Linked DNA regions of Halorhodospira halochloris. The protein of the gene in region 1 interacts with the protein of each later gene in a pairwise test. Links are inferred from orthologs where the notes say so. Each region holds a gene or a part of one and is shown on either strand. Other genes may lie near its edges.

Region 1 (15,685 bases):
TGAGCGCGAAAGCATACTTGAGTGCCTTAGTAATTTTACCGAGCCACATCTGCTTTGCGACCTACCGAGCGCTGGCTGTATAAAGCAACTCGAGATCAGTGACGAGCTGATCGATATTGTGATTGAACTCGGCTTTCCCACCCATCAAGCCTATCGCGACTACCTTAGATCTGAGTTGGCTGAGCATTTGACGAGCTTAACAGATCACGATCATATCAATATTACCATCGACTCTAAGATTAATTCTCACGCCGTCCAAGCTGGTGTAAAGCCCCTTAACGAGATCAAGAACATAATCGCAGTAGCCTCCGGCAAAGGAGGCGTCGGCAAGTCGACTGTGGCCGCTAATATTGCCCTTGCCTTGCAGCTCGAAGGCGCTCGCGTCGGAGTTCTCGATGCCGACATCTACGGCCCTAGCCAAACCCGCATGCTCGGTATCCGCACTGCACCCGAGGCCAAGGACGAAAAGCACATGCTGCCGCTGGATGGTCACGGCCTTCAGGTCATGTCTGCCGGGGCGCTGATAGATGAAGATACGCCGATGATATGGCGCGGCCCCATGGTCACACGGGCCCTGGAGCAATTGGTAAGCGAAACCGCATGGCAGGGTCTCGACTACTTGATAGTGGACATGCCTCCGGGCACGGGCGACATTCAGCTCACTCTGGCCCAGAGAGTACCGGTTAGTGGCGCCGTGATAGTAACTACTCCGCAAGATATAGCCTTACTTGATGCCCGCAAAGGGCTAAAGATGTTTGAGAAGGTCGGCGTCGAGGTGCTGGGCATAATCGAAAATATGGGCCTACATATATGCTCTAACTGCGGCCATGAGGAGCCGATCTTTGGTAGCGGCGGGGGGCAACAGATGGCCGCTCAATACGGTGTTCAACTGCTCGGATCGCTGCCGCTGGATATAACTATCCGCGAGCAAACCGACAGCGGTAAACCGACGGTAATTGCCACGCCTGAGAGCCGAATTGCCGAGGACTACCGGCGCACAGCTCGCCAAGTAGCTGCTCAACTGTCGCTGCGCAAACTTAGCAGCGGCAGCGCCTTCCCGGACATTCAGCCAGGCAAATAGCTACAGGCTAGGCAAGCTGGTGAGTACATGCGACAATCACACGCAGTTTGGCATCCCACTGCAACAGGATGGAGAAGCAAATAACCTATGAGCCCCCCGCTCGGCACAGTGCTCGCAGCAATCCCTGCAGCCCCCTCTTCTCTTTCTCAGTCGGATAATGTCACTGCCGATCCCGCTAGCGCTAACCGTCGCTTGCAAGCTGAGGCCTTAGCCTGTCGCCGCGGCGACCAAAACCTGTTCAGGAATGTCGATATCGACATCACAACCGGGGATCTTTTGTTCGTGCGTGGCCGCAACGGTAGCGGCAAGACCACGCTGCTGCGCGCCTTATGCGGTCTCACCGAACCGGCAGCCGGAGCGGTTTATTGGCATGGCCAGAACATCCGCCATCTTGATGAGAACCTGCGCCGTGACATCCTCTACCTGGGGCACCGTGATGCGGTCAAGGACGAGCTAAGCCCGCTGGAGAACCTTGCCATACATTTAGGCATCCGTGGCGAGCACGCCGATCTCGATACCCAGCTCGACGCCCTAGAGCAGGCGGGGTTGGGCGGTCGGGAGGATATCCCGGTACGCTATCTTTCCCAGGGCCAAAGGCGGCGCAGCGCCCTAGCGCGATTACTAATATCACCTTGCTGGTTATGGATACTAGATGAGCCCCTAACCGCTCTGGATAAGCGCGCAGTTGCCTGGCTTTTCGAGCGCATTGCTGATCACCTAAACCGGGGTGGCATGGTCATAACTACAAGTCATCAATCCATCGACGGCTTACCTGAGCCGCTCACCCTCGACCTGGACTAAGAATCGACTATGGGAAGGTCACTCTGGACCCTAATGCAACGCGACGTATCCTTAATAGTGATGCGGCGCCAAGATGTACTGACAGTTGTTGCGTTTTTCATAATAGTCATCACCTTGTTCCCGCTCACTATCGGCCCGGAACCGGAAAAACTGCGCACTATCGCTCCGGGGGCGGTTTGGGTGGCAGCGGCCCTGGCAAGCCTGATATCCCTTGATAGGCTATTTGCTGATGACTGGCGCGACGGCACTCTAGAGCAGCTCGCCCTATCACCACAGCCTCTCGCCCTGGTTGCCCTGGCCAAGGTCGCAGCCCATTGGTGTTCACTGAGTCTACCTTTAGTGGCACTCTCCCCTGCGCTAGGCTACTCATTGGGCATGCAGGGACTGGAATTGGCTGTATTAGCGCTATCGCTTCTTATCGGCACCCCTGTGCTGAGCCTCATCGGCGCCATTGGCGCGGCGCTGACGTTAGGGGTCAGGGCTGGAGGGGCGCTGATGGCACTTCTCATCCTGCCGCTCTACGTGCCGGTTCTAGTCCTCGGCGCCGGAGCAGTCACCGAAGCAATGTATGACAGTATCTTCCACGCCCACCTCTCATTGCTCGGCGCCGGACTGGCCTTGGCCCTACCGCTAGCCCCCCTGGCAATAGCCGGGGCACTGCGCATAGCATTGGACTGAAAGACAAGATCAGGATTACAGGAGTATAAAGCCATGAGTTCGCGTTCCATCCCCTGGCTCAAATATGCAGCACCGCCGAACTTCTACGCCCTAGCCGATCGCCTCACCCCGTGGCTATGGGGTTTGGCAGGCATCACGGTAGTGATAGGCCTCTACATAGGCTTCTTCGTTGCCCCAGTGGACTACCAGCAAGGCAACAGCTATAGGATTATGTTCATCCACGTGCCCACCGCCTGGATGGGTATGTTCCTTTACCTGCTAATGGCTGTTTACGGCGCCATATTCATCATCTGGCGTATCCGCATGGCTGATGTCATGGCCCGAGCAATCGCCCCGACGGGCGCCTTGATGACGTTCCTCGCCCTGTGGACCGGTGCCCTCTGGGGGGCTCCTACCTGGGGAACATTTTGGGTCTGGGATGCCCGGTTAACTTCGACCCTTATTCTGTTCTTCCTCTTTCTAGGCTATATTGCTCTGCATGCAGCATCCGACGATCGCGATAAGGGCGGGCGTTCCGCTTCGCTGCTGGCTATCATTGGAGCGGTAAACGTGCCCATCATCTACTTCTCGGTCAACTGGTGGTACACCCTCCACCAAGGCGCCTCAGTAATGCGCGCCGACGGGCCGAGTATGGCACCGGAGATGCTAGCTGCCTTACTGGTAATGACTGCAGCATTCTGGATCTACTGTGCGGCCATCGTTCTGCGCCGCGCCCAGGCCGAAGCCCTGGAACGGGAGCCGGGGGCAGAATGGGCACAGGCTGCTGCAGCTGGCAGACTGACTCGCGAGCAACGGGAACGCGCCGCAGCGGCTGCGGATATCGGCGACATTGGCGAACAGCAAGCGGACGATAGCACTACAACTGCGCAGCAGGAGGGCAGAAGCTGATGTGGGACGGAGTTGGGGATTTTCTCGCCATGGGCGGACATGCCCCCTACGTTTGGGGCTCTTTCGGCATGGTTGCGGCAGTAATAATTGCTGAGTGGCTGTTGCTGCGTCGCCGCCGCAACCGTATTTTTTCACGCCTGGGACGACGCTCACGCTAAGCCAGTGCGTCTTCTTCTAAGGAGGAGGCCAGTATGAAACCTCGCCACAAAAGACTATTTCTGGTTCTAGGCATAGTTGCCGGGGTCAGTATCTCTACTGCGCTGGTGCTAAATGCCTTTCGCGATAACATGACCTTCTTTATCACCCCCTCGGAGGTGATGGCTAAATCGGAGATGCCCGAGCGCCGCTTTCGTATCGGCGGCATAGTAGAAGAGGGAACTGTGCAAAGGGATAGCGAGTCTACCCGGGTGGAGTTTGGGGTAACCGACACCAAGAGCAGTGTCAAGGTAACCTACTACGGCATATTGCCGGACCTGTTTCGTGAGGGCCAGGGCGTTGTTGTCGAAGGCCGCATAACCGATGAGGGCACATTCGACGCAGATAACGTGATGGCCCGTCACGACGAGAACTACATGCCCGCCGAGGCAGAGGAAGCTATCAAGCGTGCCGGCGGTGACCCAAGCGAATTCGTGGATTACTAGGGATTATGCTTCTAGGACAAATAGGCAACTTTGCACTTGTATTAGCTTTTTGCTTGGCAGTAATACAATCTGTCTTACCTTTAGTGGGCACCTACCTAGCAGATGAGCGGCTGATGCGATCAGGCCGCTCACTTGCTGTTGGTCAGTTCGCCTTTCTCCTGATCGCCTACTTAGCCTTGACCTGGGCGTTCATCAGCGATGACTTCTCCCTCGCCTACGTCTACAGTAACTCGGCCCAGGATTTGCCGCTTGTCTATAAGATCACGGCAGTCTGGGGCGGTCACGAGGGATCGATGCTCTTCTGGGTGCTCACCCTCGGCATCTGGGGCGTTGCTGTAGCTACCTTTAGTCGCGCCCTACCGCGGGAGATGCTGGCCCGGGTCCTAGCAGTAATGGGTATGGTGGGGGTCGGCTTCATCGGCTTTACCGTCTTTACCTCCAATCCGTTCGACACCCTCTTCCCGATTCCACCCGAGGGGACTGACCTGAATCCTCTGCTCCAGGATCCAGGCATGATCATCCACCCACCGCTGCTCTTTATCGGCTACACCGGCTTGGCAGTAGCCTTCGCCTTCGCCATGGCGGCACTGATCGGCGGCCGGCTCGACGCTGCCTGGGCACGCTGGTCGCGGCCCTGGACGACCGCCGCATGGGGATTTCTTACCTTAGGTATCGGCCTGGGCTCATGGTGGGCCTACTATGAACTCGGTTGGGGCGGCTGGTGGTTCTGGGATCCAGTCGAAAACGCCTCGCTGCTACCCTGGTTGACCGCTACCGCGCTGATCCACTCTCTAGCAGTAACCGAGAAGCGTGGCGGCTTTAAGGTCTGGACGGTAATGCTCGCCATCGTCAGTTTTGCCCTGACCATCTTCGGCGGCTTCCTGGTGCGCTCCGGCGTGATTACCTCGGTCCACGCCTTCGCCACAGACCCTGATCGCGGCGTCTTCATCCTCGGCCTTCTTGCCGTTACCCTACTCGGTTCCTTGGCTCTCTACGCCTGGCGAGCACCTAAGGTTGGGTTAGGCGGCGCCTTCAGCTGGTACTCCCGCGAATCGCTCTTGCTGGCCAATAACGTACTGTTAACGGTTGCATGTGCTGCGGTTCTGGTCGGCACACTTTACCCGGTAGCCGTCGATGCGCTGGGACTGGGCAAGATTTCGGTAGGTCCGCCCTATTTCGATGCCGTATTCATGCCGCTCATGCTACCGCTGCTGTTCCTGATCGGGATTGGCCCCTTAGTTTCATGGAAGCACTCTTCTCCCTATGAAACATATCGGCAACTGCGTTGGATATTTCTCGTCTGCGTGGTAATCGGCGGTCTGTGGCCGTTGACCATGGGGGCCTGGAATCCGCTCACCGCGATCGGTCTGATGATTGTGGTATGGATTCTTACCACCGCCGGCATGGACTTTTACAAGCGGGTAAACAGGCGCCTCGACATGGGCTGGGGACCGGCAATCCGCGGTGCCTTGCGACCCAATTTCTTTGGTATGCACGCCGCGCATGCTGGACTCGCCCTGATCGTCATGGCCATAGCGATGGTCAACACCTATGAGGTAGAGCGCGACGTCCGCCTGGAACCAGGGCAGAGCGAGATGGTACGCGATTATGAGTTCACTATGACCGGTACCTCAGAGGTGCGCGGCGCCAACTTTACCGCCCAGCAAGCAGAGATTGAGGTACGCCGTAATGGCCGGGTAATTAATACTCTCTATCCACAGCTCAGGTACTACGACAAAAGCCCACAGCAACCAATGCACCAGGCTTCCCTGGACCGCGGCTTGATACGCGACGTCTATGTCGCCCTTGGCGACCATCTTGGTGGCGAGGCGTGGACCATGCGCCTATACTACAAGCCTTATATGACTTGGATGTGGGCAGGCTGCCTGCTGATGGCGTTTGGCGGGTTCCTCGCTGCAGGTGACCGACGGTATCGCATGCAAGGAGATCGTCGCTCTGTCTCTGAGAAAAACATTGACAGTTCAGATAACACAGTCAAAAAACCGGCTCGCTCGGAGGTGGGCAATTCATGACCAAGCGCATCGTCATTCCGACAGTAATAGCTCTAAGTGTGCTCGGACTGTTGTACGTTGGCTTGCAGATGGAAGATCGCGGTTTACCTTCGCCACTGGTGGGCAAGCCCGCTCCGGCGTTTGAGCTTGAATCGCTGCGCGATCCCGATAAGATAATCACCGAGGAAGATTTCCTCGGTGAGGTCGCCATCGTCAATGTCTGGGCCTCTTGGTGCGATGTCTGTCGTACCGAGCATGAGCACTGGCGCAGACTGTCTGAGCGCGGCACGCCTATCCACGCCATCAACTATCGCGATACAAGGGCCAATGCCCAGCGCTACCTGGATCAGTTCGGCGATCCTTTTGAGAAGATAGCCTTCGACCCAGAGGCTCGAGCAGGGATGGACTGGGGAGTCTACGCCACCCCTGAGACGTATATACTCGACGCCGATGGCACCATTGAGTACAAACACATCGGCCCCGTTAATGATGAGATAGTAAGAGAGGAAATTCTGCCATTAATCGAAGAGTTGGAGGCAGGGCAGTCATGATGCGCATAACCTCTTCCAGTTTCTGGCGTTGGCGCGTTGCCAACCCAGGGTGGATGGCTTTGCAGATGGTAGGGGTAGCATTTGCCCTGATGCTCGGTTTGGCTCTGGCTGCTCCGGCAAACGCGATATCCATTGGTGAGCCCCTGGAATTCGAGACAGAAGAGCAGCGAGAACAATACTACACCCTGGTGCGCGAACTGCGCTGTACCGTTTGTCAGACTGAGACAATATACGAGTCGCCGGCCGATCTCGCTGCTGATATGCGTCGGCGCGTCTATGAAATGACTGTAGACGGCTACAGCAAGGAAGAGATAATCGAATTTATGACTCACCGCTACGGCGACTATGTGCGCTACCGGCCACCGATGCAACTAAACACCGCCCTACTCTGGGTCAGCCCCTTCCTGTTGCTGGTTATCGGGGTTATAACCTGGCTGCAGGTCGTAAGGCGGCGTAAGCAGCTAGCTGCACGCGGCGAGCTTACCGAATCGGAGCGCCGTGCCTTAGAGCGTTTTCGGCGTGGCTATTGAACATGGGATTGAGTACTGAATACTCATCTTCCCGGAGGGTATATGTACACAAGCTTCGTATTGATTTTGCTCGGATTCTGCCTGTTAGCGCTAGGTTTCATCCTCTTCCCGCTAATCCGCGATGCAGCGAGCCGTGCTAAGCAACAGTCGCGCCGCGAGGTAAACACACAGATCCACTACGATCGGGTGCGCGAGCTGGAGCAGGATCTGGAAAACGGCACCCTCAGCCGTGAACAGTTCGATCAGGCGATGTATGACCTGGAACGCGATCTAGTACAGAGCGGAGCCATCGATCCGGACGACGAGGAAGGTACGCAGATGGCCCGCGGCAATCGAACAGCGGTGGTCACAGCTGCGCTAGTAAGCTGCATTGCCCTGCCCGCCATGGCCTTCTCAGTCTATGGCATGGTTGGCGATCCTGATGCGGCTACACCAAGCAGCGAACGTGCTTCACAGCAGGTAAACCTCGCGCAGCGAGTCGCTTGGCAAGGCTTTACAGCTCAGGATCGGGAAAAGATCGCAGAGGCAGAACGCCTTTATGAGATCGCCATGCGCATCGGCGCACGTAAAGATGCAGACTTGCTGACCTACTATGCCGATTTTCTTGCCACTTTGCAGAATGCCGATTTTCTTGCCACTTTGCAGAATGGCGATTTCCGCGGGCGCCTCGATGAGCTGATCGACGAAATCCTTGACATGGATCCAAACCACGTCATGGGGCTGCGTCTGGCCGCTAATTCGGCATATAACAAGGGCGATTTCGAGACTGCGCGTAGTTATTTACAGCAGGCCTTAGATAACGCCCGCGAAGGCTCTCAGGTGGCCCGACAGATCGAGAACGAGCTACAACGGTTACCGGATTAAAGGGTTAAGAACAACAGAAAAATTAGCAAAAACCACTTTGCGGATAACTCAAAACAGCCCTTGGGCAATTTAACTGTTCCGGTATAGGGGGGTTGCGCCAGGGATGGCGCCCTGAAGCCTCCAGGAATGGATCCACGGCTTCCTTCACACCTAGGCAGCAAATTGCTCAGAGGGAGCCCTAGAGGTGCCCATCCCCCTCCGCGGCACTCTAGTCACATCTACCAAAGACCCACAACAAAAACGCAAACCGCAGCGCCACCTCGTGCAGATAATCAAACCGTCCCCCAGGCCCAGAGTGGCCAGAGCTCATATGCGTCCAGAGTAACAACGGATTATCATCAGTCTTAAGTGCACGCAGCCGGGCCACCCATTTGGCTGGCTCCCAGTAAGTTACACGCGGATCGGAGACCCCAGCGGTTACCAGTAACGGTGGGTATTCCTGCGCACAGACATTCTCATAAGGCGAGTAGCTAGATATATTCCGATAGGCCTGCTCATCCTCAATCGGGTTGCCCCACTCCGGCCATTCAGGCGGCGTCAGGGGCAGCGTTGGATCGCTCATGGTATTAAGGACATCGACAAAAGGCACATCAGCGACAGCAGCACCGAACAACTCCGGGCGTTGATTTAGCACCGCTCCTACTAGCATCCCGCCAGCCGATCCACCATGGACGATAAGCTTGCCAGCACTGGTGTAACCGGATTCAATTAAGTGCTCGGCGCAGGCAACATAGTCGCTAAAAGTATTCTGTTTGGCGAGCAGTTTCCCTTCCCGGTACCATCTGAAGCCGCGCTCTTTGCCGCCACGCACATGGGCAATGGCAAAAACAAAGCCACGATCCACAAGAGAGAAACGGTGCGGGGAAAAGCCGGCTGGCTGACTGATGCCATAAGCTCCATAACCGCTCAGTAGCACAGGAGTATCAGGTCCGGGCGTTAAGTCAGCTCGATATAGTAGAGAAACTGGCACCATTTCACCGTCGGGAGAATAAGCGTTAACTCGCTTGGCAACATAATCCGACGGGTCATGGCCACTAGGTATTTGCTGCTCCTTGCGCAGCTCCCGTTCCCCGGTGTCCATATCGTAATCAAAGACTTGGGTTGGTGTAGTCAATGACGAGTATTTGAAGCGCAGTATAGAGGTATCGAATTCGAGCCCGGGATCTAGGGCCAAGGCATAGGCCTGCTCGCTGAATTCCACCGTATGCTCTAGCCCATCCTCTAGGCCCCTGATGACAATCCGCGGTAGGGCATCTTCGCTCTCTAGACGCACTAGATAATCACTAAACAAAAGCATGTCATGAATCAAAACCCCCGAGCGGTGGGCAACCAACTCGTCCCATTCAGTCGCGGCCTCACCTCCCAGTTCCGCGCTGACAATACGAAAATCCTCAGCATTATGGTTGGTCAGAATCAGCCAGTGCTCACCGCAATCAGTGACGCTGTACTCCACGTCTTTTTGACGTGGAATAAGGCATCTAAAACCTGCCTCCGGCACCTCGGCAGGAGCTACATGGACCTCTGAGGTCGTATGATCATGAGTCTCTATGAGCAGAAAACGGCGACTTTCGGTACGCCCTAAATTGACAAAAAAACCGGCGTCGCGCTCTTCATAGACTAGGGTATCGTGGCGGGAGTTATCCCCAATCCGGTGACGATAGACCCATCGCGGGCGATGTGAGTCATCGAGAACGGTATACAGTATAGTATCTGATCGGCTCGACCAGACAATATCGCCGCGCGCCTGCTCGATGCTGTCGCTCAGTAGTTCACCGCTGAAGAGATCCTTGATACGGATGGTATATGATTCTGCTCCGGTAGTATCTATGGCAAAGGCAAGATAACGGTGATCATCACTATGTACACACTCACCAATATCGAAGTAGTCATATCCAGAAGCCTCAGCATCACCATCAAGCAGAATCTCTTCAAACTGCTCACCCATGCCTGCTTTACGCCGACAAATTAATGGATGCTGCCCTCCCTCGCGGTAGCGAGTATAATATTCATAGTACCCATCGGGCTCAGGAACCGAAGAGTCTGCCTCTTTTATCCGTCCTCGCAGTTCGCTGAATAGTCTTTCGCGGAGATCTTTTTGGCCGCGGAGAACAGCTTCGGTATAGCTATTTTCAGCCTCCAGGTAGCTACGAATATCCTCCTGCAGACGGCTCGGATCGAGCATGGCGGCTCGCCAGTCGGGATCTCGTAGCCAAGCGTAAGGGTCACTGCGCTGCTCGCCGAACTGCTCAATAGTGTGCTGCTGCTGTGCCGCTCGCGGCGGCCGGGAAGGTGGTAAGTGTTGACTCATGTTGTTCTTGTTCCTCCTGTGAGACTAGGGAGTTTTGAGATGCCCCTTAGGGAACCTCTAACCCCCCCCCTGAGCCACTCATCTGCCCCGGTGTGGAGATCTTGGCGCCAGGGATGGCACCATGAAACCTCCAGGGATGGAGTGAAGGCGAGCTCCACACCGGGGCGATAGGTGGCTCCGGGTAGTTCGAGGTTCATCTTAGGAAAAACATTATTCCGGTGGAGTGAGCAGAAAATGACCGCGAGCAGCCGCGATCGGTCGCTGCCTGTTGCCTTGCCACGCTAGCGCATGAACATTAGCAACTCGCCTCCCCTGTCGGCGGATCTCTACACCAGCAAAGGTCTTCTCCTGCGCCCCGCGACGTAAGTAATCAATGTGAAAGTTGACTATCCGAGGCAAATACCGGCTCTCCCCGTTCCATAGGATCTGCACAATCGAGGCGTGCTCGAGGAAGGCACCCAGCAAACCACCGTGTAGAGAGCCGCTCCCAGGCCGGCCGATAAGATCATCCCGATAGGGCATGCTCATCAGCAGCTGCCCCGGATCCGCACCCGAGCATTCATCTGGCTCTACCTCAATACCAATCAGACTAGCGTAAGGGAACATTCGAGATAGCGCCGAGTAATCTTCCTCAGCGCGGGCAGCACGCACCTGTTCAAGCAACTCAACCATTCTGTGCTACCTCATCTCTCAGGCGCATGAAGGCACTCATGCTAGTCGCAAATGGATATGCCGGGTCTTCTTGGTAAGCCGAACAACGGGCAAAGGCAACTTCACGGCCAACCCGGTAACACTCAGCACGGGCATAAACGTCACGCCCCGGAGCTGCCGGGCGCAGATGATCAATCCGCAAATCAAGGGTTACTATTCCCTCTTGGCCGCCTGTAGCGAGCATGACCGAGGCCCCGCTGCTCTGATCTATAATGGTAGTTATAACCCCACCGTGGAGGTATCCTGTTTGCGGATTGCCCACTAACTCGGGGCGGTATGCCACTTTTGAGACCACAAAATCGCTGCCCAAATCGACTAGCTCTAGACCTATCAGTGAGCCGTGGGGTGAGTCCTGAAACAGTCTACGGGCTATCTCAAACTCTACCGGGGGGTCTTCAGTAGGATAACCGCAATCCTGTGTGGGTTGGTGATTACCTCGCTCTCTCAAAATTGGTTCCCTTTTTGCTAATGGGGTAGTAACAAGTAGTCTTGTCCTACTCTGAAGTATCTTCGGGGGCCTCGGTAAGAACAACTTCTACACGGCGATTCTTGGCCCTATTCTCATCACTAGTGTTTGGCACCAGCGGTCGCGTATCGGCATGCCCCTGAGCCACCATTCGTCGCGACGGCAGTCCACTTTCTTGAAAGACGTGAACTACCGATACCGCCCTGGCCGAAGATAGTTCAAAGTTAGAGCGAAAACGATCTGTCTGAATGGGAAGATCGTCTGTGTGTCCTGCAACTCTTATAATACCGGGAGTCTCTGCCAATACACCGGCGATCCTCTCGAGCACCGGTAAGAAATCATCCTGCAGTTCCTTTCTGCCTAACTCAAATGCCGCATGGTCCTCGAAACGCAACAACACTCCCTCATCATCTTCCCCTAATTGAATTACCCCATCTTCGATGTCATCTGCCAAGGCTTCGCGTAAGGCGTCCCGAATCTCATCGAGCTGGGTATATTCTGGCTGATCAATGTCATTTATTTGGGGTCTTTCAATAGATGCAAAATCACCATCAAAATCTACCAATGAGGGGGCCGGACGAGGGGTATCATCCCCTACCGCGGACGGACCAAGCACTTCACGCAAAGAGTCAGCCATCTGCTGATAGCGCAAATTATCTATGGTTGACATCGAGTAAAGCATAACAAAAAACACTACCAGCACCGCCATTAAGTCGGCAAAAGTCGTCATCCACCGCGGCGCCCCTGCGTCTTTTCTGCCCCATATCTTCATAAGGGAACCCCTAAAACTCCCCTGGTAGCCTCCCAACTGCCCCGGTGTGGAGGCCTTATCGCCAGGGATGGCACCATGAGGGAACCTCTAAAAACTTCGCCGGCGCCATCATCTGCCCCGGAGTGGAGGTCTTGGCACCATGGACGGCGCCATGAAGCCTCCAGGGATGGATTCACGGCGTCCTCCACTCCGGGGCAGATGATGGCGCCGGCGAAGTTTTTAGAGGCACCTATGAAGCGTCCAGATTAACGAAAGTCAGCATGCCACTCATCTTCCACCCTGATTCGGATCAAATGCCTGATTACCTTCGGCTCCCTGCCCAGGGACATCTAAACCGCGATGATTGCGGGGCAGGTAATTGGACAGCAACTCGTCAACCAAGCGTGAATTATAGCGGTTGTGGATGCAATCTACTGCTTCAATAATAAGAGATTGATTAACATACTCATTCTGAGCACGCATCTCCAGATTGTCAGCTATAGGAATGGCGATTAGTTGGGCAAAGACCGCCCCGTACAGGGTTGTCAGCAGCGCTACAGCCATTCCTGGACCAATCGCTTCAGGGTCTTCCAGATTGCCGAGCATTTGCACCAAGCCAACCAGGGTACCAATCATACCGAAAGCAGGTGCCTGCTCACCGATACTGCGAAATATTCTCTGCCCTACCTCATGACGCTGAGTCGAAAGCTCCTGCTCTTCGCGCAGTATCTTTTGGATAAGCTGCAGATCGACTCCATCTACTAGTAGGTCAATGGCCTTGCGGAAAAAAGGGTTGCGGATGTCAACATCTTCCAGGGCCAATATGCCATGCTTGCGCGCTACTGCTGTTAACTCTTTGGTCTGCTCAATCAACTCACGAGGCTCTTCCTTCTGAGTAGTAAAGGCTAAAGATGCCAGTTTTACCGAGTTGATTACTTGCCAAAAGGAAAACTTTATCAAGGTTGCCGAGAAGGTACCCCCGAAGACGATCAGCACTGCCGGCAAATATAAAAACTGAGCACCCTCACCGCTGGCGGCAATGGCCGTAAATATAACCGTTATGCCAACCAACAACCCGGTAAAGGACGCTTTATCCAAATCATACCCCCTAGATCAAATATATGATCTGTTTTCCATTCCAATCATAATCAGGAGTCTAGAACCTTAATAGCAGCTCGCAGATAGGCGAAGGCAGAGTAGAGAGTAAGGATTGCTGCCAACCAGATCAGCACCACTCCAAATTCCGGTATGGGCACCCCGGCGATAGGCTCGCCATAGAGCAACATCATTATTGCCGCCATCTGTGCAGCTGTCTTTACCTTACCTAGCTGACTCACAGCGACACTGGCCCTCTTGCCGAGTTCGGCCATCCACTCGCGCAGCGCCGATACCGCTATCTCACGTCCTATGATAACGGCTGCAGGAATCGCCATCCACAGACCGGGATAGAGGGCTACCAAAGCAACCAGCGCCACAGCAACCATCAGCTTATCCGCAACCGGATCAAGAAAGGCGCCAAATTCAGATGACTGTTCAAGGCGTCGTGCAAGGTAGCCATCCAACCAATCAGTAATTGCTGCTAAAGCAAATACCGCTACCGTCAAGATATTGGTCCATGGTGCGGGCAACAGAAAGCACAGCCCAAAGACGGGTATCAGTGCTATCCGCATTAGTGTTAAGGCGGTAGGCAATGTTATCTGCATTGTCAAATCCTAGCCATGTAACGCATCGTAGATTCGCTGTGCAAGCGAGCGGCTTATGCCGGGCACCGCTGTTAAATCATCGACTCCGGCCTGACGCACACCCTGAACCCCGCCAAAACGCTTAAGCAGATTTTGGCGGCGTTTCGGCCCAAGCCCCGGAATCTCTTCCAACATCGACTCGCGCCGACTCTTCGCCCGCCGCTGGCGATGCCCACCGAGAGCGAAGCGGTGCGCCTCGTCACGAATTTGCTGTAACAGGTGCAGTGCCGGAGAATCCGAGGACAACTCCACTTCTATACTGCCATTAGCAAGCAACAAGGTCTCCTCGCCTGGGCGGCGTTCCGGCCCTTTAGCAATCCCCATCGTCGCTACCCCCTCTACGCCTAGCTCGTCGAGCACACCCTGCGCGCGAGCCAATTGACCCTTGCCACCATCAATTAAGAGCAGATCGGGTAGTGCCACATCACCGCTCTTTACCCTCTGATAGCGCCGCCGCAAAGCCTGTTCCATGGCTGCATAGTCATCTCCTGGCTCAATCCCCCGAATATTGAAGCGCCGGTAATCACTTTTCAACGGCCCGTCCTGATTGAAAACCACACATGAGGCTACTGTTGCCTCACCGCCGGTATGGCTGATATCGAAACACTCGATTCGCTGCGGCGGGCTATCCACATCCAGCACCTCGGCCAGGGCATTATAGCGCTTTCGCTGATTAGCTGCCGAAGCACTCCGTGAAGCGAGTGCATAGCGGGCGTTCTCCTCTGCCATCTCGACCCACCGCCGCCGCTGGCCGCGCACCCGATATCGAATTGCCACCTGTGCTCCGCTCGACGTTCGCAGCACCTCGCTGAGTAGCTTTCGATGCGGGACTGGGCTATTGAGCACCAGTTCTGTCGGTACTTCGCGATCTAAGTAGTATTGCGCCAAAAAACCGGCCAGCACCTCCGCTTCACGCGCCCCGGGCGGAACCCGCGGGAAGAAACTTTGATTACCCAAACCACTGCCCGAACGCACGAAAAAAACCTGGATGCAGGCACTATCCCCCTCCATTACGCAGGCTACAACATCCATATCATCGTCGCGATCACGGGCCACATACTGCTGCTGCTGAATCTGCTGCAGAGTAGCGATGCGATCACGCAGTCGGGCTGCATCCTCGAAGCGTAACTGCTCGGCAGCCTCGTCCATTCGTGCCGCCAACTCATCAATAACTTGTGCCGAGCGCCCCTCTAGAAAACCAATAACGTGTCTTACCTCTTGAGCATAGTCTTGCTCATTAATATAACCCACACAAGGTGCAGTACAACGTCTTATTTGATACTGCAAGCAGGGTCGCGACCGATTATTGAAAAAACTGTCCCGACACTGACGAATCGGAAACACTTTCTGGAGATAGGCGAGTGTCTGGCGAACCGCATTAGAGCTTGGATACGGACCAAAATAACGCCCCTTAGTGCCACGCGCACCACGGTGGAAAGCCAGTCGCGGGAAGGGATGATTGGTAGAAAGGTATATATAGGGGTATGACTTATCGTCTCTTAGTAAGACATTGTAGCGGGGATGGTGCTCCTTAATCAGATGGCTCTCGAGTATAAGCGCTTCAGCTTCAGTATGGGTTACAGTGACCTCGAGATCGGCAATGCGCTCAACCATTCGGGCTGTCTTGATCGGCTTATTGGCAGTATTGAAATAACTAGCAA
Region 2 (15,596 bases), 1.6 Mb from region 1 along the record:
AATCTTTGCCCACCCGGCGATATCCCGCATCTTCAAGCTGCTCAGCAGTAGCTCCAACTACCACCCAATCCCGCTCTTTTACATCCAGCCCCAGCAGTTCGTCCCGGACAGAACCTCCGACGCGATAAATATCCATTATCGGTTACCATATACGTGAATAAAAACCTACCAAGCCATATGAGCCAACCAGCCCCCCGACAGCTTAAATTTCACTGCCAGACTGCGCTGCAGAAGGGAACCTCTAAAAACTTCGCCGGCGCCACCATCCGCCCCGGTGTGGAGGACGCCGTGAATCCATCCCTGGAGGCTTCATGGCGCCATCCCTGGCGCCAAGACCTCCACACCGGGGCGGATGGTGGCGCCGGCGAAGTTTTTAGAGGCCACCAGAAGGTCGACGCGAAATGCTGCTGTTAGAGATGGTGCTCTATCTGTTTATCGGCACCATAGCCGGGGCGAGCGCCGGCCTCTTTGGCATAGGTGGCGGCATCGTAATAGTCCCACTATTAGTAGGAGTATTTGCCCTGCAGGATATCGATTCCTCTGTAACGATGCACTTGGCATTAGGCACTTCGTTGGCAACCATCTGTTTCACCTCAGCAAGTTCTGCTTTAACTCACTACAGTTTAGGATCTGTGAGCGTTAGGACCGTACGCAAACTGGCCCCGGCGATGATTTGCGGAGCCGCTGTAGGCGTCAGCGCGGCTAATTACATCGGCACGGAATTGCTTAAACAGCTTTTCGGGACTTTTTTGTTGCTAATAGCAATAACCCTTGTCCTTGAGATAAGACCCTCTCAAAGTAGAGCCCCGAGCCCCGGCTCTCATCTGCTAGCTGGTACGAGCTTTGGTGCTATCTCAGCCCTATTAGGGGTAGGAGGAGGCACAATGTCCGTGCCTTATCTAATCTGGCGAGGTCACCATACTCACGCTGCCATAGGCTCTTCAGCGGCATGCGCCGTCCCATTCGCGGGAGCTGCTGCGGTTGGTTATGTGTTTATTGGCTGGGGAGATGAAGCAATACCCGCCGGATCATTGGGTTATGTATACCTGCCTGCACTCCTCGGCATTACCCTAAGCAGTATGCTTTTTTCGAGCCTATCAGCTAGGATCTGCCACAGCATTTCCAGTAGAAGCCTGACCTACCTGTTTGCTTTTATATTGGCCTCCACCGGCGCCCTTATGGTGCTTAGCAATTAAATTGCAACTCCGTCTCTGTGCAGGCACACTCTAGAAGTTGACTTGCATCCCTAGGTGTAGATTGTTGTCCATGGTGGTGTTACTCGTGCCACTACCCATTTGAATCCTTAGGTAGCGATAGCCCAAATAAACGGCTGAGTGCGGCGTCACATCAAACTGATAGCGCATAGTGGCCTCAAAAAGCCTGCGCGCGCGACCAAATGAAGTTATATTCGGAGCCACGTTCCCTTTTACTATGAAAGCCTGTGGAACTTGTCCGGTAATGCTGAAAACCATCGAACCACTAATAGCAAGAGCAGCAACCAACCGGTCTGCTTCTTCGGAATAGATGCCGTAAAGCTTGGCGCCGGCACCCACCTCCATCGGGTTAAACCCCTGTGTAGGTCCACCAGATGCGTGGAGCCCCGCACTAGCCGCAACATCTCCTGCCGAATTGAAAAATAGGCCGAGATTCTGCGTCACAGGACCCGCAACATCGACACGATCTCCTAAGGGCGAGGTAAACACAACCTCCGCCGCATTATCATGCAGGTTGAAGTCGAACTTATACTCTCCTTCGGCCTGCTGCTGAAACTGTGCGCCAGCCGAAGAAGCGAAGAGCATTAACGCGACCAAAGTTGCAACGGGATAAATAAACCTCTTTCTCCCACTGCAATGTGTAACTCTAAACATATCTCGGCCTCCGCAGGTTAGTAACCTAGAACCAGCTATTAGGCCACTAGTCTAAAGAAAGTTTTTTCTCCAGGTAATGGATATCAGTCCCCCCAGCACGGAAAGCAGCGTCCGAGATTATATCCTGCTGTAAGGATATATTGGTACGAATGCCGCTGACTACTATCTCAGATAGGGCTGTCCGCATACGTGCCAACGCGCTATCCCGACTCGGCCCGTGGGTTATCAACTTGCCTATCATAGAATCATAGTACGGAGGAACAGCATAACCTGTGTACACATGGGAATCCATCCTCACCCCTGGACCTCCAGGTGCGTGAAAGTGGTCGATGGTTCCAGGGCAAGGCATTAGTGTCTTGGGATCCTCAGCATTTATGCGGCACTCCATAGCATGGCCACGGATCACGATATCCTGCTGACCCCAGCTCAGCGGCTCGCCGGCAGCTATGCGAATCTGTTCAGCCACCAGGTCGCACCCCGTGACCATCTCAGTTACTGGATGTTCAACCTGAATTCTCGTATTCATCTCGATGAAGTAAAACTCACCGTTTTCGTAGAGAAATTCGAACGTTCCGGCTCCTCGGTAGCCCATCTGCCGGCAGGCCTCTGCGCACCTTTCGCCAATCTCATGGCGCTGTTGGTCGGTTATCCCTGGTGCCGGAGCCTCCTCGACAACCTTCTGATGGCGCCGCTGCATCGAGCAATCGCGCTCGCCTAAGTGGATCGCATTGCCATAGTTATCCGCAAGCACCTGGAACTCGATATGGCGCGGCTTTTCCAGGTACTTCTCCATGTAAACGGTGCTATCACCGAATGCGTTCTTGGCCTCATTTTGAGTAAGCGAAACGGCATTCAGTAGAGCAGCTTCACTGCGCACCACACGCATGCCGCGCCCGCCGCCGCCTGACGCCGCCTTGATCATCACCGGATAGCCGATGCTCGCCGCTATTCGTAGTGTCTCGTCGGGATCATCTTCCGGGATCGGCCCTCCGGAACCGGGCACACAGGGAACCCCTGCCTCTTGCATGGCCCGTATAGCTGAAACCTTATCGCCCATAGTACGGATGCAATCGGGCGGTGGACCAATAAAGACAAACCCCGACTGCTCAACTCGCTCGGCGAAATCGGCGTTCTCAGAGAGAAAGCCGTAGCCCGGATGAATAGCTGTAGAGTCGGTAACTTCAGCAGCGGAAACCAAGGCAGGTATGTTCAGGTAACTTTCGGTTACACTATTCGGCCCAATGCAGACCGACTCATCAGCAAGCCTCACGTGCTTGAGCTCTCGATCAGCCGAGGAGTGAACAGCGACGCTCTTGATATCAAGTTCGCGGCACGCTCGCAATATTCGCAGGGCTATCTCCCCGCGATTAGCAATGAGAACCTTCTGCATAGCGCTCACTTAGTTGGAAACCAGGAATAGCGGTTGATCAAACTCAACCGGCTGGCCGTTTTCTACTAGCACAGCAGTAACAACCCCGTCACGATCTGCCTCAATCTGGTTGAGCATCTTCATCGCTTCAATAATGCACAGGGTGTCTCCCGCACGTACCTTTTGCCCCACCTCGACAAACGGCTTGGATGTGGGAGAGGGGGAGCGATAGAAGGTGCCGACCATCGGTGAGCGAATCGGCTCACCTTCAGGCTCTTCTTCGCCGGGCTCTGTTGGAGTTTCACTGCCCGTTGAAGTCGCGCTGGGCTGCGGTTCAGCTGCAGGCTGAGGCGCAGGAGCCGGCTGCGGATAAGGTGGATAACCCATTTGGGCAGGGGGGGGGGATGGCTGAGGCGAGTTGCGGGTGATCCGGACCGACTCTTCGCCCTCAGCTATTTCTATTTCGTGTATGCCCGATTCGTCGAGCAATTCAATGAGCCGCTTGATCTTGCGAATATCCATGTCGATGGCGCCCTATCTCTAGTTTTGCTGCCCTACCATGCGCCGCAAAGCGGCTTGGACGGCGAGTTCGTAGCCTTCTGCCCCTAGCCCAGAGATAACTCCCTGAGCTATGTCAGCAAGATAAGAACAGCTACGGAACGGCTCGCGGGCGTGGATGTTGGAAAGATGAACTTCAATAAAGGGTATTTCTACAGCCAACAAGGCGTCACGCAGACCGATACTGGTATGGGTCAAGGCGGCTGGATTAATGACTATGAACCCGACGCCTGAGTCAGCTGCGGCGTGGATAGTCTCGATAAGTTCGCCTTCATAGTTGGACTGGGTAGCTTGGAAGCTAACGCCGTGCTGGTCACACAGGCCTCGCAGCCGCTCGTTCACTGAATCCAATGTGGCACGACCGTAACGCTGGGGCTCTCGGCTACCCAGACGATTCAAGTTAGGCCCATGGACAACTAGCAACTTCGGCATACTTGGCTGCTACCCCTCAAGATCAATTCGGGGATTTTGACCGAGGTTGCCTTTTTTGTCCAGTTCTCTGAGGATCGCTACACTTTCAGCTTATTTCTTTACCAGTATTGCATGTAAACTGCTACAGATGGGAACCTCTAAAAACTTCTCCGGCGCTACCATCCGCCCCGGTGTGGAGGACGCCGTGAATCCATCCCTGGAGGCTTCATGGCGCCATCCCTGGCGCCAAGACCTCCACACCGGGGCGGATGGTAGCGCCGGAGAAGTTTTTAGAGGCCACCAGATAGGCACTGGATTATTTCCTCTTCAGAGCCTGGCGAGCATGCTCGGCAAACTCCTCTGCCCCCTTGAAACCAACAACGCGATAATCACGCAACTCTTGACCTTCCGTGTCAAAGAACATAATCGCCGGTGGCAAATATATCCCCCGCGACTCAAGCAACTCACGGTTGTCATCGGTCATGGAGGTAACGTCTACCTTCAGTTTCTCAACCCCATCCAATACCTCACGTACTTCTGCAGCCGGCAAGGTACGTTCCTCGAGCTGGATACAATAGGCACACCACTCGGCAGTAACATCTACAACCGTGGCCTTGCCTTGTTCAGCCGCTGCGGCTACCGCCTCATCCAGCTGATCGTTACTGCCATCTACTGCGCGCCATTCGGCCAACATCTGCTCGCGGGCGGCCGCTAGATCATCACCTAGCGCCGCAGCCCAGGGCCGCAGTGGATCACTAGCCCCAGTTGCTGCACCGAAAAACTGGGCACTCGCCGCTATGCTGAGTACACCGACGCCGACCCACGCCACGCCCTGGGCCTGGCGATTCGACCCAGCCACGCCTGCCGCACGGCTAACGCGCCACAGCAGCCAAGCAGCGGCTCCACCCAACAACATTCCCCAAGCGGCCAACTCCAGTGCCGCAGGCATAAAGCGTGACGCCATCCACAGGGCGACACCGAGGAAGACAAAACCGAAGGCTTGCTTGACCGCCTCCATCCACGGGCCGGAGCGCGGCATCCAGCGTCCTGCTGCTGTTCCGACCAACAGCAGCGGGGCACCCATGCCCAGCGCCATCACGTAGAGCGCGCCAGCGCCCAAGGCTACCTCACCGGTATTGCCGATAAACGCTAGTGCGGCTATCAGAGCCGGCCCCGAACAGGCCCCTACGATCAATGCAGACAATGCACCCATGGCTATAACGCCGACTTCATGGCCGCCGGGCAGGCGGCTCGAGGCAGCCTGCAAGCGCCCTTGGACAGAGGCAGGCATCTGCAGGTTGTATAGCCCGAACATGGCCAATGCCAGCAGCACGAACAGTCCACTAAACAAAGCGGTTGCCACCGGCCCCTGCAAATCTGCCTGCACAGCCCGCCCTGACAGACCAGCCAGCGCCCCAGCCCCGGCATAGGTGAGCGCCACTGCTTGCACATAGAGGAAAGAGAGCCATAGCGCCCGACCTGTGCCCGGGCTCTCGCCGTTGCGCCCAGCACCGACGATAAGGCCTGAGAGTATGGGAATCATCGGATATAAACAGGCGGTGAAAGCCAACGCCAGCCCGGCGACAAAAAACCCGCCCAATATAGCCCACAGGCTACCTCCCGTTAGCAGGTCGGTGAGCTGCTCGCCTGGCCCTCCTCCCCTTTCGGCTGCCCCACCTACGCTAACCGTGGCGGCATCATCCATGCCAGCTTCAGCAGTGCTTGGCGGGTAACAGATTGAGCGCGGCTCATTGCAGCCCTGATAATCAGCACGCAGGGTAGCCTCAGCGGAGATCTCCTGAGTGGTTTGGATATGAACCTGAAGCACCTCACGGTAAATCTCGACCTCACCAAAGAACTCATCTGCGTGCTTCTCACCATCAGGTATGCTGACCTCTTTGATCTCGTTATCGCCATCGTCGATGGCAAAATCTAAGGCATGGCGATACAGATAGTGGTCATCTTCGATTTGCCAGGTAGCTACTAAGCGATCCGAGGAGAGCTGTTCGACGTGGAAGGGGAACACCTCTTCGACCGGCTTTAGCTCCGCTTGGGCTAGAACAGCACCTGGCGCAGCCCAGAGCAAGAGACAGACAACCCCGGCAAGACGCACTACTCCCCTCATCTCGAAAGCTCCCGCAACAATTAGTTTACCCGCAACGTATGCGGCATTGATAATGTGTCACACTATCGCAGTCAGTCGCCCTTTGGCAAGTGGCGCGTCTGCTCCGTGATCCAATCCAGGAAGCCCGCCAAACCTCTCTCTATAGGGCACGCTATAACCTCAGGCAGATCGTATGGATGGCTACCGGCAAGGTGCTCCTCAAGTTGGGAATAGGCCACATCACTAGTCTTAATGACCAGCAACTGCTCACTATCACTTTGCACTTGCCCTTCCCAAAAGAAGACCGAGGTCAGGCCGGGGATGATATTGACACAAGCCGCTAGCCCAGCCTCCACTACCTCGCCTGCCAATCTTCTCGCGGTCTGTTCATCAGGGCACGTGCATAGGACTACTAGTTGGGTACTAGCCATTGGCACCTCCTCTTCGACGAAATTGCGACGCCCTCAATAGCTTTTCTCTAAAGCAGTTCACCGTAGGCAAAAAAATTTGCAGCGGGTAGACCTGCTCGGGGTTGAATTCTATCACTACCGTCCGCATCTAGTGATGCAAGGCAAGCGCCGGCATCGCTCGCTGGGCCAATCCACTTGACGATGCCACGTTGACCGGTATTATTAGCACTCAACTCAAGCGAGTGCTAACAGCCCAGTCTAAGACTGGAGAGGCAATCGAATAATCAAATGAGCACCATTCACTCAACTCTTAACGAACATAAATAAAGGAGTGAGGATAGATGAGCAGCATCCGTCCCCTACACGACCGAGTAGTGATACAACGCCTTGAGGAGGAGCGTACCTCGCCAGGCGGGATCGTGATCCCTGAAACCGCTGCCGAAAAGCCGATGAAAGGCAAGGTTATCGCCGTCGGCAACGGCAAGATGCTTGACAATGGTGAGCGCCGACCGGTGGAAGTGAGCGTCGGTGATCAGGTGCTGTTCGGCAAATACTCCGGCACCGAAGTGAAGATCGACGGCGAGGATTATCTCGTGATGCGTGAAGACGACATCATGGCCGTCTTCCAATAGCCGAATAGGCGTACCATCTCCAACCACAAGGCGGTTGTAGACAAACAACTTAGATCAAGATCAGAACACAAGCGTTAACAGGTCAACTAACAGAGGAGCCGACCATGGCTGCAAAAGAGATTCGCTTCTCCGATGATGCGCGCCAGCGCATGATGAGCGGCGTCAACCAACTCGCCAACGCCGTAAAGGTCACATTAGGTCCACGCGGGCGTAATGCAGTTCTCGACAAGAGCTTTGGCGCCCCAACCGTGACTAAAGATGGTGTATCGGTTGCTAAGGAGATCGAGCTCGAAGATCACTTCGAGAACATGGGCGCTCAGATGCTCAAAGAGGTCTCATCGCAGACCTCAGATGTTGCCGGAGATGGCACTACTACGGCTACTGTGCTCGCTCAGGCCATCCTGCGCGAGGGCATGAAGTCGCTTGCCGCCGGCATGAGCCCCATGGAGCTCAAAAAGGGCATCGAAAAGGCCACTGAGACAGCATCGAGCTACCTAGCCAGCGATCTCTCCAAGCCCTGCGAGGACGACAATTCGATTGCTCAGGTCGGCACCATCTCGGCCAACTCAGACGAAGCTGTCGGGCGCATCATTGCCGATGCCATGGGCAAAGTCGGCAAAGAGGGCGTCATTACCGTAGAAGAGGGGTCCGGCCTGGAGAACGAGCTGGATGTAGTTGAAGGCATGCAGTTCGATCGTGGCTACCTCTCGCCTTACTTTGTAACCAATCAGCAATCGATGAAGGCGGAACTCGAGGACGCCGCGATCCTGCTGCACGACAAGAAGATCTCCAACATCCGCGATCTTCTGCCGCTGCTCGAGGGCGTAGCCAAGCAAAACCGCCCACTGCTGATAGTCGCAGAAGAGGTAGAAGGCGAGGCGCTGGCCACCTTAGTGGTCAACAACCTGCGCGGTATCGTCAAGGTTTGCGCCGTAAAAGCCCCTGGCTTCGGCGATCGACGCAAGGCCATGCTCCAGGATATCGCCATTCTTACCGGCGGTACTGTGATCTCCGATGAGGTCGGCATGACCCTGGAGAACGCCACCGTTGATGACCTCGGCTCGGCCAAGAAGGTGCAGATCTCCAAAGAGGAGACCACCATCGTCGGCGGCGCCGGACGCAACGACGACATCATGGCGCGCGTCGAGCAGATCCGCAAGCAGATGGAGGACTCTACCTCCGACTACGACAAAGAGAAGCTGCAAGAGCGTGTTGCCAAGCTGGTAGGTGGCGTTGCAGTTATCAAGGTCGGCGCTGCCACCGAAGTCGAGATGAAGGAGAAGAAGGCTCGGGTCGAGGACGCCCTGCACGCCACCCGAGCTGCTGTTGAGGAAGGCATCGTCTCCGGCGGTGGTACAGCACTGATCAGGGCGCTATCCTCGCTGGAAAACCTGACGGGTCAGAACGAAGAACAGACCCAGGGTATTGCCTTAGTGCGACGTGCTATGGAAGAGCCGCTGCGCCAGCTGGTCACCAATGCCGGCGAAGACGCCTCGGTCATTGTTAACAAGGTCAAGGAAGGCAGCGGTAACTACGGCTATAACGTCGCCACCGGTGAGTACTGCGACTTAGTACAGGCGGGTGTGCTCGACCCGACCAAGGTCACTCGCTCAGCGCTGCAAAACGCAGCCTCCGTCGCCGCACTGATGCTGACCACCGAGGCAATGGTCGCCGACCTGCCAAAGAAGGACGATGAAGGCGGTGGCGGCGACATGGGTGGCATGGGCGGCATGGGTGGCATGGGTGGCATGATGTAAGCTGCCCTGCTTCCGTGGCCTATAGGCGCCATGTATCATAAACCCCTGCTGGGCTTAGCTCGGCGGGGGTTTTTATTGTTGTTTTGCGTAAATTCTAATGGTGGCCTCTAAAAACTTCGCCGGCGCCACCATCCGCCCCGGTGTGGAGGACGCAGTGAATCCATCCCTGGAGGCTTCATGGCGCCATCCCCGCGCCAAGACCTCCACACCGGGGCGGATGGTGGCGCCGGCGAAGTTTTTAGAGGTTCCCTAATGCAAATTGGCTATCCCAAATAGCGCCGACAACAACTCCCCCAGAGCCTAGCCACCTCGGCGAGTATGGGGGCGCCATGAAGACATCCCTGGAGGCCTCATGGCGCCCCCCTAGCCTCAAAGCCCTCTACACCGAGGCAACTAAGCTCAGGGGGAGTTTTATATAGTTAACTCCTTAGGATTAGCTACTACAGCAAATTGGTATGAGCAAAAAACCGGAACCAACCCAGTTGAAACCGATGCGCCCCAAAAAGAAGAAGAAAAAACCGCCGCACAACATTTACCACCCCTACTACTGGCCAACCTGGCTTGGACTCGGGGCAATGCGGCTATTGACTCTCTTACCTGTCGCAGCGCTTGGGCGATTAGGTGACGGCCTTGGAATGCTGCTTTGGGCACTGGTATCGAAACGTAGGCATATAGTGCGCACCAACATTGAGCTGGCCTTTGCCGATTGGCCAACTAACAAGCAGAGGGAGCTTGAACGTCGCCATTTTCGTTCAGCCTCGCGGGGTATGCTCGAAGGGGCACTAGCATGGTGGACTCCCGGCGATAAGCTAAGCCCATACTACACCATAGAAGGCTTAGAGAACCTGGAAAAAGCCCGCCGGTACGGTAGAGGGGTGATCCTCTTGATGCCGCACTACACTTCCATGGAGATGTGCGGCAAGATAATCGGTCTTCACGTAGCTGACTTTTATCCTACCTACAAACCAGCTAAGGACGCTGCCTTCAATGCAGCGATGCTCAAGGCCCGCTCTACTGGGGTAGCTAAGCCGATAGCTAGCGAAAACATGCGTGCAGTGCTCAAGGTGCTAAAGGATAACCATGTCGTCTCCTACTCACCCGATCAAGATTTCGGTCGTGAAAGTTCAGTGTTTGCCCCTTTCATGGGTGTTCAAACCAGCACCCTTACAGTTACTGCACGTATTGCACGTGCCTCGGCTGCACCGGTGGTGCCTTTACACTGCCAGAGGCTGGCCGGCAATCGCTGGCATGTAAGGTTGGATCCCCCATTAGCAGACTTCCCCTCAGGCGATGACCATAAGGATGCGGCTAGTATAAATGCCATTATAGAAGAGCAAGTAAGGCGAGCGCCGGAACAGTACCTGTGGCTGCATAGGCGCTTTAAGACCCGCCCGGATCCAACCGAACCCTCGCCCTATTAATCACCAATAGGGAACCTCTAAAACTTCGCCGGCGCCACCATCCGCCCCGGTGTGGAGGACGCCGTGAATCCATCCCTGGAGGCTTCATGGCGCCATCCCTGGCGCCAAGACCTCCACACCGGGGCGGATGGTGGCGCCGGCGAAGTTTTAGAGGTACCCAATAGGCAGGCTATAGGCCTCAATCTTGAGTCACATCGCCAATAGAGACCTCCCGGCGGATCGAATGGACACCAGTAAATTGCTGCCAGAGCTGCCTATAAGTTAGACCACTTACCGGATGAACCGATTCGGGCGCGATTTCCGCTAACGGGAGGAGGACGAAATCGTGCTCTAGTATCTCTGCGCGCGGCAAAGTGAGGGACTCAGTATTGATAATCTCATCGCCCCAACTGAGCAAATCTAGATCCAACGTTCGAGCTGCGAACTTTGGGCCGCTGCGGGCACGCCCATGCGCATCTTCAATACCCCGCAACGTATCTAGAACGTAGTAGAGGGGCTCTTCGGTAGTGAACACTGCGGCAAGATTAAAAAAATCCTCGCCAGCAAACCCCACCGCAACACTCTCATAGACGGGCGAAAAGAGCACACTCGGCCAGTGTTCGCGCAACGCACTCATCGCCGAGCAAATATTTTGCTCGCGATCAATGTTGGTTCCAATACTTAGATATACGTCTGGCACTGCTTAACCTTTTTGCAATGGTGGCTTGGTGGACCGGCAAGGCACTTAATGATCTGGGCGCTGCCCCCTTTCAATAGTAACCCCGACGTCCTTAGCACCCCTAAGTGCCCCAGGCTTGCTCACCGACAAGCGCACCCAACTTACCTTGAACTCCTCTCGAACAATACCGGCTACACCCTCTGCCAGGGTCTCGACCAGCAGGAATTCGCTTGCGCCTACGTAAGCAATAATCCTCTTGCCCAATGCTTTATAATCCAGCGCATCATCAATTGAATCCGATGCCGCTGCACGTGAGACATCCGTAGCCATCTCCAAGTCCAGGGAGACCTTCTGCGATATGCGTCTCTCCCACTCAAAAATACCGATAACAGTTTCTACTTCTAGGCCACGAACGAAGACTAAATCCATTACAGACACTCAACCATAAATATAACGGAGTGAAGGAAACAAACAATGCATTGCGAGGATACTAACTCATTGACCAAATTTGCCATAGTAGCTGCTCTTCTTATTTTCCCGCTCAGCGCACCCTCAGCCGAGCCACAAGAAGCAAGTTACTCACTGCACTATAGCGACAGTCTAGCCCAAGAGTCAGGCCAACGCAGCGGCCAAGAAACGCGCCATGCTGACAACCAATCATATCTAAGAAATTTTTATAGAGTACCCTGGCATGGTTTACGGGAGCTGGGGCGCACCGATAGCGAGGGCCTAACTCGCAACGCCTTAGCTGTCGGGGCAATCGCTACCGCCTTCACATTAGATGAGGAGATTCGCGATTGGGTCCAAGACGATGTAAGAGGTAGCAGCAGTGACAAGGCTACTGATTACATCTATGAAGTCGGCAGGCCTGCGGTTGCAGCTACCGCCTTTGTCCTGGGCTATGGCTATAGCTTCGCGGCTAGCGATCAATACCTACGCAAAAGCCTCCACCTTTCATTCCAGGCCCTTGCCATAACTTCGGCGATAACCGAAACGACACGCAATCTAGCCGGGCGCGAACGGCCACGCAACAGTCCTGACGATGCTTACTCTTTTGGTGTTAGCGGTGGCGATTCCTTTTTTTCCGGGCACGCCTCAGGAACTTGGGCAGTTATGACAGTGCTAGCGGAGAGATATGACGACAACCCCTTCATCTACTGGGGAGCCTACAGCGTTGCAGCTAGCACGGCCCTATCTAGAGTCCACGACGACGGCCATTGGACATCGGATATAGTAATTGGCTCACTGGTTGGGTTTGGCATCGGCCGTATTACAGTCGACTTGAACCCCTTCGCCGACGACAACGCCCACCTCGTCCCGTGGATCAGCGAAAGCGGTCACGGAGCCATGCTCCACCTAGAGTTTTAATCCCAACTTGGCAGGGAGTTTTGCCCCCGACGGGTATAATATAGCCACTGGACAGCAACCCATAAACTAGTGCAGCATCCTGCAAGCTGGCATGGTCACCCCTATCAAAGGTCACGATAACCTAATGGCGCTGCGCAACCTGATACCTCTGAGCTTACTGACTCTCATAGCTGCGGCAATCGCCTTCACCCTATACATGGGCGAGCGTCAGGCACAACAGGAACAGCGCCAAGATCTTGCCGCTACCCCAGGCGACCCCGCAGAACGACGGGGCGGCCTGGTGGATGAGATAGTCTTCACGGTAGAGTCTGACCCGGGCCGCATCGCCGCGCAGATTGAGCGCGGTTCTCACCATCTCTATGCCCAAGGCATAGCCAGTTCAACCATATTTCGCCAAATCCAAACCTCTCCGAACGTTGAATACTACCTCTCCCACGGCAACACCGCTGATTTGGCATTAAACCCGGCCGAGTTTGACGACGGCTCACTCAATCCGTTCAATGATAGAGCCATCCGCGAGGCCATGAACTGGCTTATCGATCGCCGCTACATCGCCGAGGAGATCTACGGCGGCCTGGCTCGGCCGCGCTATCTACCCATCCATACGGCGTTCCCGGACTATGCACTGCTCGCCGAAACCGCCCGCGAACTAGAGCGCAAATACGCCCATGACCCGGAGCGGGCTGAGCGCATTATCACCGAGCGTATGCAAGAGCTCGGTGCCGAGAGGCGCGACGGTCAGTGGTACGACGGCGATTCGCCGGTAACAATTAAGGTCCTGATTCGCACCGAAGACAATCGCGAAAGGGTTGGTGACTATGTCGCCAACCGCCTTGAGGACCTAGGTTTTCGCATAGAACGGCTGTATCGCACCGCTGATGAAGCGACCCGCATCTGGATCGCCTCGGACCCCGCCGCTGGGCGCTGGCACATCTATACCGGGGCGTGGGTTTCCCCGGTCATCGACCGCGATGCCGGGGATAACCTGAGCTTCTACTACACCCCACGCGGACGCCCATCAGCCCTGTGGCAAGCCTATGAGCCGGGCGCTGAGCTCAGCGAGATCGCCGAAGTGCTGGAACGGCGCGACTTCGCCAGCCTTGAGGAGCGCCATGAGCTGCTCGAGCGTGGCCTGGAGCTAGCAATGGAGAACTCAGCGCGCATCTGGCTAATCGACCAGACTAGCGTCACGCCGCATGCCGCAGAAATTGAGATGGGTGCCGATTTGGCAGGGGGCATCGCCGGTTCAGCGCTGTGGCCATTTACTATTCGCTTCAGTGATCGGGTTGGCGGCCGCTTGATGGTGGCCACCCCGAGCATGCTTACTGAGCCGTGGAACTTCCTCGCCGGCAGCAATTGGATCTTTGACACCATGATCCAACGCGGCTTGAGTGATGCGGCAGCCCTGCCCGATCCGTTTACCGGACTCTACCACCCGCAACGCCTGGAGGGCGCCGAGGTAACAGTAGAAGAGGACACGCCTATTCAGAAAACCCTCGACTGGGTGACTTTGGAGACCTCAGAAGAGATAGAGGTGCCCGATGACGCCTGGATTGACTGGGACAGAGATAGCGGCGAGATAATCGATGTCGGCACAGCGCACCCTGACGGCCTGACCGCGCGCGCCCGTACCAAACTGCGCTACTCAGAAGGCTTTCTTGACAGAAATTGGCACGATGGTTCACAGGTTTCCATTGCCGATATGGTAGTGCCTTGGATCCTGCGCTTCGAACGCGCCGACGAGGAAAGTTCGCTGTTCGATCCCAGCCATCTGTCGAGCTTTGAGGTCTATCGCGAGCACTTCCGCGGCTGGCGTATTGTCGACACCGACCCGCTAAGCGTTGAGATATACAGCGATCAAATCTATCCCGATGCCGAATACCTTGCCGCAATGCGTGCCCCAAGCTTTTTACCCTGGCACGTTTTGCAACTCGGGATGGAAGCGGAGCGTCGCGGTGAGCTGGCCTTCTCTTCAACCAAAGCCGACCAACTCGGTGTCGAGTGGCAAAACCTAGTCTCTGGCCCCAGCCTCGAGATCCTGCGCGGCTACCTCAGCTCCGCCGCCGAGGCCGGCCGCTACCCCTACCCGGAGGCGATAGACGAATGGCTGCGCGAAGGTGAGGTTGAACAGCGCCACCAGGCGCTGCAGGATTGGCACGCGCAAAGGGGACACTTCTGGGTTGATGACGGCCCTTACTACCTGCACTCAGTACGCCCCGTCGAGGGTACTTTAGTGCTGCGACGCAATAAGGATTTCCCCGACCGGGGAGATAAATGGCTGCACTTTACTGATCCGCGCATCCCAGAACTCGATCTGCAGGGGCCGCTGGTTATCGAAAAGGGTGCAGGAGCCGAAATCAATTTATCAGTCACCTACGCTGGCGAGCCTTACCCCAACCAAGAGATCGACAGCGCCCGGTATATGCTTTTTGACGGCGATGATGAGCTGCGTCTGCATGGCGAAGCCGAACCAACGGCGGAAGATGGCCGCTGGCAAATCACCATCGAACCGGAAAAACTTGCCGAGCTAGGCACCGGCGCCAACAGCCTGGAGGTAACGGTAATCACGCCTAATGTCGCCTTGCCATCCTTCGCTGCTCACGCCTTCGCGACTGTTCCGCAGCGCGCGGACGAGGCTATCGATGAGGGAGGAGATGAGCCGTGAGCCAAATCGAGAACCCCGCCACCAGCTCACCTGAATCCCCTCCGTCAAAAGCAGCCGGGCGCAACCGGACCAGGCAACTGGTCAGGGATCTGCGTCGCCTCGCGGTTTTCTCTGGGAAACGGTTGGTGGCGCTATTCTTCACCGTGGTGATAGGGGTCTATCTGACCATCTTCATCGCCAATATGGGCGGTCAAATAGATGAACTGCGCCTAGCGCAGATCGAAAACGAGGTCGCTGAAGAGGTGCGGGCCGATCCAGCCTTCCACGATCTCCCCTCGGAGCGCCGCGAGGAGCTCATGGAAGAGCGAATCCAGATGGAAGTCGAGCGCCTGCGCCTCGACGAGCCTTTCCTGGTGAGAAGCGTTGACTACTTGC

The links.
Region 2: the proteins of HH1059_RS07920 (region 1) and dsbD interact in binary tests that used the Escherichia coli proteins (3 or more experiments, as listed by UniProt). The link is inferred for Halorhodospira halochloris from one-to-one orthologs.

What each region holds. Positions count from the first base shown.
Region 1 is NZ_AP017372.2:1,731,130-1,746,814, forward strand. Bases 4,886-7,885 are described here. They hold HH1059_RS07920 (DsbE family thiol:disulfide interchange protein), read left to right. Parts: upstream 4,886-6,118; coding sequence 6,119-6,652; downstream 6,653-7,885. Other genes in these bases: HH1059_RS07915 (heme lyase CcmF/NrfE family subunit), read left to right, coding at 4,886-6,122; HH1059_RS07925 (cytochrome c-type biogenesis protein), read left to right, coding at 6,649-7,182; ccmI (c-type cytochrome biogenesis protein CcmI), read left to right, coding at 7,225-7,885. In the rest of the region: iron-sulfur cluster carrier protein ApbC, read left to right, coding at 1-1,081; cytochrome c biogenesis heme-transporting ATPase CcmA, read left to right, coding at 1,169-1,882; heme exporter protein CcmB, read left to right, coding at 1,892-2,560; HH1059_RS07900 (heme ABC transporter permease), read left to right, coding at 2,594-3,448; heme exporter protein CcmD, read left to right, coding at 3,448-3,606; cytochrome c maturation protein CcmE, read left to right, coding at 3,640-4,089; more of HH1059_RS07915, read left to right, coding at 4,095-4,885; more of ccmI, read left to right, coding at 7,886-8,046; HH1059_RS07935 (S9 family peptidase), read right to left, coding at 8,255-10,354; HH1059_RS07940 (PaaI family thioesterase), read right to left, coding at 10,565-11,026; HH1059_RS07945 (PaaI family thioesterase), read right to left, coding at 11,019-11,513; HH1059_RS07950 (flagellar motor protein MotB), read right to left, coding at 11,560-12,303; HH1059_RS07955 (MotA/TolQ/ExbB proton channel family protein), read right to left, coding at 12,571-13,380; pgsA (CDP-diacylglycerol--glycerol-3-phosphate 3-phosphatidyltransferase), read right to left, coding at 13,431-13,985; excinuclease ABC subunit UvrC, read right to left, coding at 13,995-15,685. UniProt on the Escherichia coli protein: Involved in disulfide bond formation. Catalyzes a late, reductive step in the assembly of periplasmic c-type cytochromes, probably the reduction of disulfide bonds of the apocytochrome c to allow covalent linkage with the heme.
Region 2 is NZ_AP017372.2:119,954-135,549, reverse strand. The notes cover bases 3,928-6,838. They hold dsbD (protein-disulfide reductase DsbD), read right to left. Parts: upstream 6,332-6,838; coding sequence 4,523-6,331; downstream 3,928-4,522. Other genes in these bases: cutA (divalent-cation tolerance protein CutA), read right to left, coding at 6,403-6,741; aroQ (type II 3-dehydroquinate dehydratase), read right to left, coding at 3,928-4,227. Also shown: HH1059_RS00640 (multifunctional CCA addition/repair protein), read right to left, coding at 1-136; HH1059_RS13870 (hypothetical protein), read left to right, coding at 289-414; HH1059_RS00635 (sulfite exporter TauE/SafE family protein), read left to right, coding at 402-1,196; HH1059_RS00630 (YfaZ family outer membrane protein), read right to left, coding at 1,227-1,868; accC (acetyl-CoA carboxylase biotin carboxylase subunit), read right to left, coding at 1,915-3,258; accB (acetyl-CoA carboxylase biotin carboxyl carrier protein), read right to left, coding at 3,268-3,759; more of aroQ, read right to left, coding at 3,778-3,927; co-chaperone GroES, read left to right, coding at 7,062-7,352; groL (chaperonin GroEL), read left to right, coding at 7,457-9,109; HH1059_RS00590 (lysophospholipid acyltransferase family protein), read left to right, coding at 9,565-10,530; HH1059_RS12985 (hypothetical protein), read left to right, coding at 10,594-10,734; folK (2-amino-4-hydroxy-6-hydroxymethyldihydropteridine diphosphokinase), read right to left, coding at 10,709-11,209; folB (dihydroneopterin aldolase), read right to left, coding at 11,255-11,617; HH1059_RS00575 (phosphatase PAP2 family protein), read left to right, coding at 11,663-12,556; HH1059_RS00570 (ABC transporter substrate-binding protein), read left to right, coding at 12,648-15,221; HH1059_RS00565 (ABC transporter permease), read left to right, coding at 15,299-15,596. UniProt on the Escherichia coli protein: Required to facilitate the formation of correct disulfide bonds in some periplasmic proteins and for the assembly of the periplasmic c-type cytochromes.